One region of the Clostridium fermenticellae genome, then DNA from elsewhere that is predicted to be linked to it. Evidence: riboswitches for the same ligand, from Rfam matches in the RefSeq annotation. Region 1 holds a riboswitch; the other holds the start of a gene.
The links. Region 1 has a riboswitch for thiamine pyrophosphate ahead of D4Z93_RS11890 (sulfide-dependent adenosine diphosphate thiazole synthase). Riboswitches for the same ligand answer to the same signal wherever they lie in the genome.
Positions count from the first base shown of each region.

Region 2: it holds a riboswitch for thiamine pyrophosphate, as region 1 does, so the genes downstream of both, D4Z93_RS07345 (ABC transporter permease) here and D4Z93_RS11890 (sulfide-dependent adenosine diphosphate thiazole synthase) in region 1, are expected to answer to the same signal.

Region 1 covers NZ_CP032416.1:2,574,165-2,579,497, forward strand. Annotated here, with positions in the region: gene D4Z93_RS11880 (methyl-accepting chemotaxis protein) at 1-1,280, shown strand, start outside; gene D4Z93_RS11885 (aldo/keto reductase) at 1,511-2,518, opposite strand; TPP riboswitch at 2,818-2,927, shown strand; gene D4Z93_RS11890 (sulfide-dependent adenosine diphosphate thiazole synthase) at 2,986-3,771, shown strand; gene D4Z93_RS11895 (pyridoxal phosphate-dependent aminotransferase) at 3,879-5,063, opposite strand; gene D4Z93_RS11900 (manganese catalase family protein) at 5,240-5,333, opposite strand, start outside.
Region 2 covers NZ_CP032416.1:1,562,089-1,567,421, forward strand. Annotated here, with positions in the region: gene D4Z93_RS07330 (hypothetical protein) at 77-400, opposite strand; gene D4Z93_RS07335 (ABC transporter ATP-binding protein) at 821-1,549, opposite strand; gene D4Z93_RS07340 (ABC transporter substrate-binding protein) at 1,570-2,586, opposite strand; gene D4Z93_RS07345 (ABC transporter permease) at 2,636-3,421, opposite strand; TPP riboswitch at 3,510-3,618, opposite strand; gene D4Z93_RS07350 (heavy-metal-associated domain-containing protein) at 3,698-3,913, opposite strand; gene D4Z93_RS07355 (heavy metal translocating P-type ATPase) at 3,940-5,333, opposite strand, start outside.

The sequences.
Region 1 (5,333 bases):
ACAGCGGATTTGTCAATTATACTTATAATGGCGTAAAAAAGTTTGGAGCATTTACAACAAATAAATTAACCGGGTGGAAAGTAATCGCCACCTTAAATGATAGTGAACTTTCCAAAGATACAAAGCCCATATTGCATATAACTTTATTAATGATATTGATAATGGCGCTGGCTGCAGCAGCTTTGTCTTTTACATTAAGTAAAGGTATATCTGATAATATAAATAACTTTAAAAAAGCATTCTCCAAAGCTTCAAAGGGGGATCTGACAGTATCAATAGCTGCTTCAACAAAAGATGAATTCAAAGATCTGTCTGAATCATTTAATACTATGCTTAAAAATGTATCTGATCTTATGAACAATGTCACAAAATCTTCAGAAACAGTATTGCAAACTTCCTTAAGCCTGGCAAATATGTCCGGCGAAGTAACCTCATCTGTAACTGAAGTATCAAAAGCTATAGAAGAAGTTTCTATGGGTGCAACTAAGCAGGCGGAGAATGCCCAGACAGGTGCAGCTGAAATGAATTCACTGTCAAATAAACTGGATGAAATAAGTAATAATTCAAACGAAATCGATAAAATTTCGAGGGATACCAAAGAACTTGGATCAACAGGTCTTTCTATGATAGACACTTTGATAGAAAAATCCAACAAAACTAAAGACTCCACTACTTCAGTCAATAAAGTAATTTTTGATATGAACGAAAGTGCTAAACAAATAAATGTCATATCAGAAGCCATATCTGATATAACGGAACAAACCAATCTATTATCACTGAATGCGAGCATAGAATCTGCACGTGCCGGTGAAGCAGGAAAAGGATTTGCTGTAGTAGCAGAGGAAATAAGAGTTCTTGCCGAGCAGTCTCAAAATTCTGCAAAAGAAATAAAAGGCATTATAGCAACTATACAGAAAAAATCTGAAACAGCTGTAGATGCTATTAATTCAACTGAAGTAGCAGTAAATGAACAGTATAAGGCAGTAAATAAAACCCAGGAGATATTTAATAAAATACTTAAATCAATTGAAATAATGATAGGCAGAGTTGATGAGGTAAAGAAATCCATTATTGATATGAATGATAAGAAACAATCTACATTAGCTGAAATTGAAGATATCTCATCCATATCTGAAGAAACAGCCTCGGCTTCCGAAGAAGTTACTGCATCCAGCGAAGAAATATCTGCAACTATGCAGGAATTTACAAGACATTCAGAAAAGCTTAAAACTTTAGCAGAGGAACTTAAAGATGAGATAAATCAATTTAAAATTAATTAACTTATGCGCAGACCGGGATTTCTAAAATTAAGGCACATTAAAAAATTTTGTAGTAAGTCTTAGCGAAGTGTTCTTAAAAATCTTAGTGGATTTTATATGTTTGAACAAAGTGAGTTTATAAAATCTGCTTAGATTTTTTTAAACGCAAGCTTAGACTTACTAGAAATTTTTTACGTTACGTATTTTGGAAATCCCGATCGGAGCATAAGTTAAGCTTTCAGTTACAAACCCTATAAAAAGGTTTTGTAATCTTCATAATTCTTTTTTAAAAGCTCTGGAGTATTTAATTTATACGGGCACTTGCTCATACAGTTATTACAATGAAGACACCCTTCAATCTTTTTCATTTCTTCCTGCCACTCCTTAGTAAGGTAATCATCCTTCGGTGCACGACGGAGAAGAAGACTCATTCTTGCGCAATCATTAATTTGAATTCCAGCCGGACATGGCATACAGTATCCACATCCACGGCAAAAGTCTCCGGATAATTCTTTTCTATCATGTTCAATCTGTTTTTTCATATTATCCGTAAAAATTGGTGGATTGTCATTATAAGATAAAAATTCATCAAGTTCATTTTCACGTTGAATTCCCCAAATAGGCGCAACATGATTAAACTGTGAAAGATATGCATATGCAGCAGCTGAATCTGTAATTAACCCACCGGATAGTGCCTTCATTGCGATAAATCCCATATTATTTTCCTTACACAAATTAACTATTTCTATATCTGATTCCCCTCCAAGATACGAAAAAGGAAATTGGAGTGTATCATATAGTTTTGATGATATAGCTTCTTTTGCGACAGTCATCCTATGATTCGTAATTCCTATAAATCGTATTTTACCCTGTTTCTTTGCCTCAAGCATTGCATCATAAAGTCCAGATTTATCTCCAGGCTTTGGACAAAATGATGGATTATGAAACTGATAAATATCAATATAATTCGTCTGTAAATTCTTCAAGCTTTGTTCTAAATCTTTCCAGAATTCATCAGCATTTTGTGCCGCTGTTTTAGTGCTTATAATAATCTTATCTCTTATGTAAGAAAACGCAGCTCCTATTTTTTCTTCACTATCTGAATATGCTCTTGCAGTATCAAAATAATTGATTCCATTATAAAATGCCTTTTGTAATAAATAAACAGCGTTCTTTTTTGAAATACGTTGTATCGGAAGTGCTCCAAATCCATTTTTACTTACAATTAATCCTGTTTTACCTAACTTTACTGTTTTCATACACCTACCATCTCCTCTAAAAATTAAATAATATATAATTGTTTAAATATTTCAATACTTATTCAAAATTATATTATTAAAAAGTATTTTTTACAAACCAAATATAGGAGTAGTATAAATTACCACTTGAAAGAACATACAATATATTTCTGTAATATTATTGAATTTATGTACTTATAGGACTTTTTTTGTAAATTAATTTTATAAATAAATATATTGTAAGATTAGTATTTTTGTGTTACTATAAAATATGTTAGGAATTCTTAACGTTTAACAATTATTAAAAAATGAATATTAAATATATTTTAGCGGGGAGTCCATGTTTTGGACTGAGAAAGGACTATTAAGCACCTGACCCTTATAACTTGATCGGAGTAATGTCCGCGTAGGGAAGGTTTAAAATATTTCGCACACCTTTTCCTAAGGGTGTGCTTTTAATTTATCTATAAATGAAAGGAGTTAAAAAAATGTACTTAGAAGACACCAAAATTTCAAAAGCTATTATTGATACTTACAAGGATAAACTTGAAGACATATTATATTCAGATGTAATCATCGTCGGAGGAGGTCCATCAGGTTTGGTAGCTGCAGCTTACCTTGCTGAAGCCGGAGTTAAGACAACCATTATAGAGCGTAGTCTCAGTATTGGAGGCGGCATGTGGGGAGGTGGCATGATGATGAATCAAATTGTAATTCAGGAAAGTGCCCGAAGCATTCTGGACGACTTTAACGTTAATTATAAAAAATATGAAGAAAACTATTATACAGTTGATTCTATAGAATGTGTTTCTGCGCTAACTCTAAAAGCAGTTAAAGCTGGAGCTAAAATATTAAACTTAATATCCGTAGAAGACGTAATAGAAAAGGATAATTGCATTGCAGGACTTGTAATTAACTGGGCTGCCGTTGAAAAAACAAAAATGCCTATTGATCCAATAATGATAGAATCAAAATATATACTTGATGCCACAGGTCATGATGCATCAATAGTGAATAAACTTGTAGCTAAACAAGGAAACGTTTTAAATACCGAAAACGGAAGTTTTGTGGGAGAAAAAACAATGTGGGCAGATCGTGGTGAAGATCAGGTCGTTAAAAACACTGGTGAAGTATATCCAGGACTATATGTATCCGGTATGGCTGCTAATGCCACTTTAGGCGGACAGAGAATGGGTCCGGTTTTTGGAGGTATGCTTCTTTCAGGTCAGAAAGCTGCTAAACAATTAATAGAAAAATTGCATGCAGCAAAATAAGAATTAACACAATAACCTAAGTAGGAAAAGAATAATTCCAGTTCAAAATATAGACAAACAGTTCACATTGATTTATTCAATACTGTTTGTCTATCATTATTAGAATGTTATTTATATTCCTCTGCTAATTTTTTAAACAAAGGAATTGATTTTTCAATTGTTGAAGTTTTAATACAATAAGCAGCTCTAAAATGTCCTGGGCAACCAAAATCCTTTCCCGGAACAAGCAATAAATTATATTTTTTTGCCTTTTCACAAAAAGCCTCATCGTCAGCTTCTAATGATTTGGGAAATAAGTAAAATGCCCCATCTGGTTTTACACATGAAAATCCAGCTTCAATCAAACCATTATATAATATATCTTTGTTATTTTCATATGTACTTATATCTGAAGGCAGGCCCGCACATCTCGCAACTACTTTCTGAAACAATGATGGAGCATTTACATGTGTTAAAACTCTGGCTGCACCGGCAATAGCTGCAAATATTACATCAAAATCAATGATTTCATTGGGAACCACTATATATCCAATTCTTTCACCAGGCAATGAAAAAGATTTACTGTATGAATAACATACCAAAGTATTATCATAATATTTGGGTAGATATGGTACCTCAACATTATCATACGCTATCTCACGATAAGGCTCATCAGATATCAAAAATATTGGATGATTATATTCTTTCTCTTTTTGTTTTAATATATCTGCCAACTTGATAATTGTTTTCTCTGAATAAACTGCACCACTTGGATTATTGGGAGAATTTACAATAACAGCTTTAGTATGTTCGTTGATTCTCTTATCAAATTCTGAAAAATTAATCTGAAAATCAGAAACATTCGCTTTAACAGCTACAAACTTTGACCCTGTGGATTCAACAAAACATTTATACTCAGGAAAGTAGGGAGCAAAAGCTATAAATTCATCATCTCTTTCACCTAATGCTTTAAAACATATACTTATTGATGCAGCTGCTCCGGCCGTCATAAATAAATTTTTTCCCGAAAAGTTTGTACCAAATCTCTTATTCAAACTCTTGGCTACTAACTCTCTCGATTCCGGATCTCCATAGGCTGCTGTATACCCATGTACACTACACGAATCCTCATTATTTAAAATATCAATTATAGTTTCTTTAATATACTCAGGTGCTGGAACGTTAGGATTTCCCAAACTAAAGTCATATATATTCTCTTTTCCAACTACTTTAGCCTGTTTTTCTGCATATTCAGCAATGGCTCTTATAGTCGATTTTTTACTGCCTAATTCATACATTTCTTTTGAAATCATAAAATTAACCCCCTTTTAGTTCATATACTTAATATTATAATCTCTTTTGCTGATTATTTGTCAATATTTATCCATAAATAATTATAAAAATAAATACAAAAAGAGCCTTTATGCTAACTAATTAGCAGTATAGGCTCTTAATTCAATAAAATATATAAGCAAATAAAAATGAATATTTATTTAGTAAATTTCGTTTTAGGCATAATAAATAACTTAGGTTCCTGTAAATACTCCTGAACTATTCTAAGAGCCTCTCCAAATCTCTGGTAA
Region 2 (5,333 bases), 1.0 Mb from region 1:
TAATATATGAATAAATATTACAATTTTTAAATGACATTCTAATGACAAATTTATTAACAAATTATGAATGTTAGATTTAAAAACTTGCACCTTTTATGGCAAAGCTAGGATTTCTAAATGGCAATTTTACTTTTTCATATATAATAGCATCATCCTCAAGTTTTATACTTTTAGGAACAAATATTTTGACATTCTTATATTCACAAATATTATAGTTATCTTCATAATCCTCATAATAATTTTTTATTTCACTTTCATACATTACTTTTACATCGATTTTCTTAAAGTTAGCTTCTGTTCTACAACAATCACATTTTATATCATCGATCTGACATTTTACGAAAAAACATAAATTCTGACCTTTTACATAATCCAGAGCCTTATTATCTATTTTTAACATTTTACACCGCCTATACTTTCATAACTATATATATTTATAGTATTTATAAATAAAAGCTTAAGTTATACGTAAGCTGACATTTCCAAAATGTAGGCACATTAAAAAATTTTTTAGCAAGTCTTAGTGAAGTATTTTTGAAAATCTTAGTAGATTTTATATGTTTGAGCCTGCGAGTTTATAAAATCTGCTTAGATTTTTATAAATACGAACTTAGACTTACTAGAAATTTTTTAGGTGACGAATTTTGGAAGTAGCAGCTGGAGTATAACTTAAGCCTGGAATTACAAACCCTATATTTTAGCTCTTTTCAATTTTTGCTCTGCTGCCATCTCCACTAAATGAAGGTACAACCATAAGTTTAGCCGGAATTCTATCTCTAATATCATTCACTAATAAATTGTAATGATATCCTTTTTTAGGCTACAATAAATTATATATCCTTCTTTTTATACTCAGAAATTCATCTGAGGTTATAATATCCTTCGTCTTATCCTCAGGTAAATCGACATATATTGAACTCTTTATACTGGCCGGCTTATCTGAAAGTATATAAATCCTATTTGAAAGATATATAGCTTCTTCTATATCATGCGTTATAAACAATATTGTTATATTTAAATCCTTTATAATCTTTAAAAGCCAGTTCTGCATTTTTGTCCTTGTTATAGCATCCAAAGCTCCAAACGGTTCATCTAACAACATAATATTATCCGAAGCCATATAGGTTCTAAGAAAAGCTGCCCTCTGTCTCATTCCTCCAGACAATTTTGATGGATACTTATATTCATATCCCTTTAACCCATACATATCAAAATATTTTAACACTTTATTTCTGGCACAAACTTTACTCTCCCCTTTTATATAAAGCGGCATTGCAACATTGTCTATTACCTTCTTCCACGGAAGAAGCAAATCCTTTTGATGCATATAACTTATATCTCCATCAACATAAACATCACCACTGTCCGGATTTAGTATACCTGAAATTATATTTAATATGGTACTTTTTCCACTCCCACTAGGTCCAATAAGACTTACGAATTCTCCTTCAGTAACCTCAAAACTTATGTTGTCTATTATTTTATATCCATCGAAGGATTTTGACACATCTTTAAGCACAACTTTTTTTAAAATACTGGATTTATTCAAGAATTATATCTCCTTTACTACTATTTGGATGGAAGAAAATCATTTGTAAATGCATCTTCCGCTTTCAAATTCTTTTTTATAAGATTTTTACTCATAAGAAATTTAGTATAGTTATTCCAAACAGAAGACTTCATTTCTCCCCATCTTGGGGCATCATCAATATACTTTGTGTTCATATACTTTTGGCTCTCTACTGCAAGCTTTTTATCTATCTCAGGTGCATTTTTTACTAATATGTCAGCTGCATCCTCAGGATTATCAATGGAATATTTATATCCTCTCTGTGTTGCTTTTAAAAACTTTTTAACTAATTCCGGTTTATTCTTAAGAGTATTATTATTTGTAATAAGTATAGGTGTATAATAATCCAGATCAGGATTTAATTTTCTAAGTTCTATAAAATTGAGCGGTATATTTTTAACTTTAGCTTCTATACCTGTCCATCCTTCATATATCCATGCAAAATCTATATTTTTTTTCGTAGCTGCAAAAAAATCTTGAGTACCAATATCTACAATTTTAAGTTTATTAAAATCGGCCCCTCCATTCTGCATAACAGACTGAACTACAGCTTTTTCCGAAGGTGAACCCCATCCACCGTATGTTTTTCCTTCAAAATCCTTTACAGTACTTATATTTTTATCCTTAGGTGACGCAAATCCAGATGTATTATGCTGAACTAAAGCTGCTACAGCTTTTATTGGAAGAGGATTATCTGAAGTTTTTGCATAAGTTACATCTTCTTGATAGCTTACTCCAAAATCTCCTTTACCGGCAGCTATTAAATTACCAACAGCTCCATCGGAAGGTTGAATTATCTGAACATCCAATCCTTCATCTTTATAATATCCCTTATCCTTAGCTACATAAAGTCCAGTATGATTTGTATTTGGTGTCCAGTCAAGTATTACCTTTACCTTTGTCAGAGGTTTACTATCTTTTTCCTTTGATGTTTCATTTCCAGAAGAACACCCAATAAGCAGTATACCTATAAGTGCAGTTGATGTTAAAATTTTAAATATTTTTCTCTTATACATGTTTAAATCGTGCTGGGTTAATTTCCCAACGTCCCCCTTTCATATTACACTATTTGTTAATATTCTCTCTGTCTTTCCTTTGCCACGGCATAAATATGTATTGAAGTACATACATAAATAAGAACAATAGCATACTTAAAATCACTACAACTAATATAGCTGAAAATATTTGATCAAGTGCATATGCATTTTTTGCTCTTACCATAAATATTCCAAGACCTTTCTCTCCTCCAAGCCATTCTCCAACTATAGCTCCCATTATGCTGTATGTTGCTGCTATTCTAAGTCCTGAAAAAAATGAACCCAGGCACCCAGGAAATTTTACATACCTAAATTTCTGAAATTTAGATGCATTCATCGTGTCCATAAGATTCAGCATATCTACATCAGCACTTTCAAGTCCATCTACAAGACTTATCACAATTGGGAAAAAACATACTAAAACAACTACAATGACTTTAGGGAGTATGCCAAACCCAAACCATATTATAAATATCGGGGCAAGTGCTATAGTAGGTATTGTTTGCGATATAACAAGTATTGGATAAATACAGGCCTTTACAATTTTTATATTATCCATAAGCAGTGCAATTATTACTGAAAATACTATAGAAATTAAAAAACCAATAATTGCTTCTTCCAGGGTAACATAAATATGAGGAATAAGTATAGGAAAGATTTCAAATAAAGTTATTGCCACATCCTTAGGCGATGGAAGAATATATTTAGGTATTCCTCCTTTATCTACAAGTATTTGCCATAAGAATATAAGCATAACCTGAAAAACAATAGCTGAAATCCTGTAAATCGATTTACCATAATTATTACATTTCATACAATTACACATCCTACATGAGTTATTAAGCATACAAAAACCTCTCTTCAAAAATAGAAGAGAGGTCTTTATACTAAACAAATTTATTTGATTACTTACTGTAATTCCCTCCGTTGGCATTATCCAATTCAGGTTTTACGGGTCGAAACCTACCAGTTTCCTCTCAAACAGTGTTTCTGCCTCCCCAACAATATATGATTTTAAAAATATCAACATAAATTAGTATATCATTTATAAAATAAATGTGTCAAATTATTAAAATATTCTTACTAAGGCCTATATGTTTTCTATCTTAACTACATCATATCCTGCATCCTCAACAGCAGCTTTTATAGCACTATCTTCAATTTCATCTTTAAAATCTACAACTGCATTTTTATCATCCAAACTTACTTTTACTTTTTTAACTCCATCTAATTCTTTAAGAGCCTCCTCAACATGAGCAACACAGTGTTTGCAGCTCATTCCTTCAATAAATACTTTCTTTTTCATAATATATTCTCCTCTCAATATTTATATTAAATTAAAGGTTTGAAACCTTTCAATCTTAAAGCATTTGTCAAAACTGATACCGAACTTAAACTCATTGCTAAAGCTGAAATCATTGGATTTAAGAGTGGACCACCAAATATATAAAGCACTCCCATCGCAACTGGTATGCCAAGAGTATTATATCCAAACGCCCACGCAAGATTTTCCTTTATATTCTTTATTGTTTTTCTGCTCAATTCTATAGCTGTAACTACATCCATTAAATCACCACGCATAAGAACTATATCTGCTGATTCAATAGCAATGTCTGTTCCAGAGCCTATTGCAATTCCTATATCTGCCTGAGCCAGTGCTGGAGCATCATTTATTCCATCACCAACCATAGCCACTTTCCTGTCTTCACTTTGAAGCATCTTTACTTCCTCTGCTTTATCTCCCGGCAATACCTCTGCAATTATCCTGTCAATTCCAACCTGTTTCCCTATTGCACCAGCTGTTCTTTCATTATCACCAGTTATCATTACTACTTCAATTCCCATCGAATGTAATTTTTCTACACATCTCTTACTATTTTGTTTAACTGTATCAGCTACAGCTATTACTCCAAGAATTTTTCCATTTTCAGATACATACATAGGTGTTTTTCCTTCTCCAGATAATTTTTCTGAAACTATATTGAGCTTCTCTAAATTAATACCATTCTTATCCATCAATTTTTTATTGCCAAGAAGTATTTTTTTACTATCGATAAAAACTTCTATACCATACCCTGTAATAGCTTTAAAAGACTCTATCTTTTCTAATTCTATTCGAAGAAAATTTGCATTCTCAACAATAGCTTCTCCTAACGGATGTTCTGAACCAGCTTCAGCTGATGCGGCCAACTTTAAAATATAGTCTTTATCAACACCAGTTACTGTTACAATATCTGTAACTTTAGGTTTTCCCTCAGTAATTGTTCCTGTTTTATCAAATACAATTGTTTTTACTTTATGGGTAGCTTCAAGTGCAGTACCGCTCTTTATAAGAACTCCATATTCTGCTCCTTTTCCTGTTCCAACCATTATAGCTGTCGGCGTTGCAAGTCCTAGTGCACATGGACATGCTATAACAAGTACTGAAATAAATATTGTAAGACAAAATACCAGATCTTGTCCGTTTATATACCATAAAATTGCACCAATAAGTGCCAGTGACATGACAACTGGAACAAAGTATCCAGACACAATATCTGCAAGTTTAGCTATAGGTGCCTTCGATCCCTGAGCTTCTTCTACCAGCTTTACAATTTGAGATAAAACAGTATCTCCTCCAATTTTGGTAGCTTTAAATTTAATCATCCCATTTTTATTTATACTTGCACCAATTACATTATCTGATACCTGCTTTTCAACTGGTATACTCTCACCTGTTATCATTG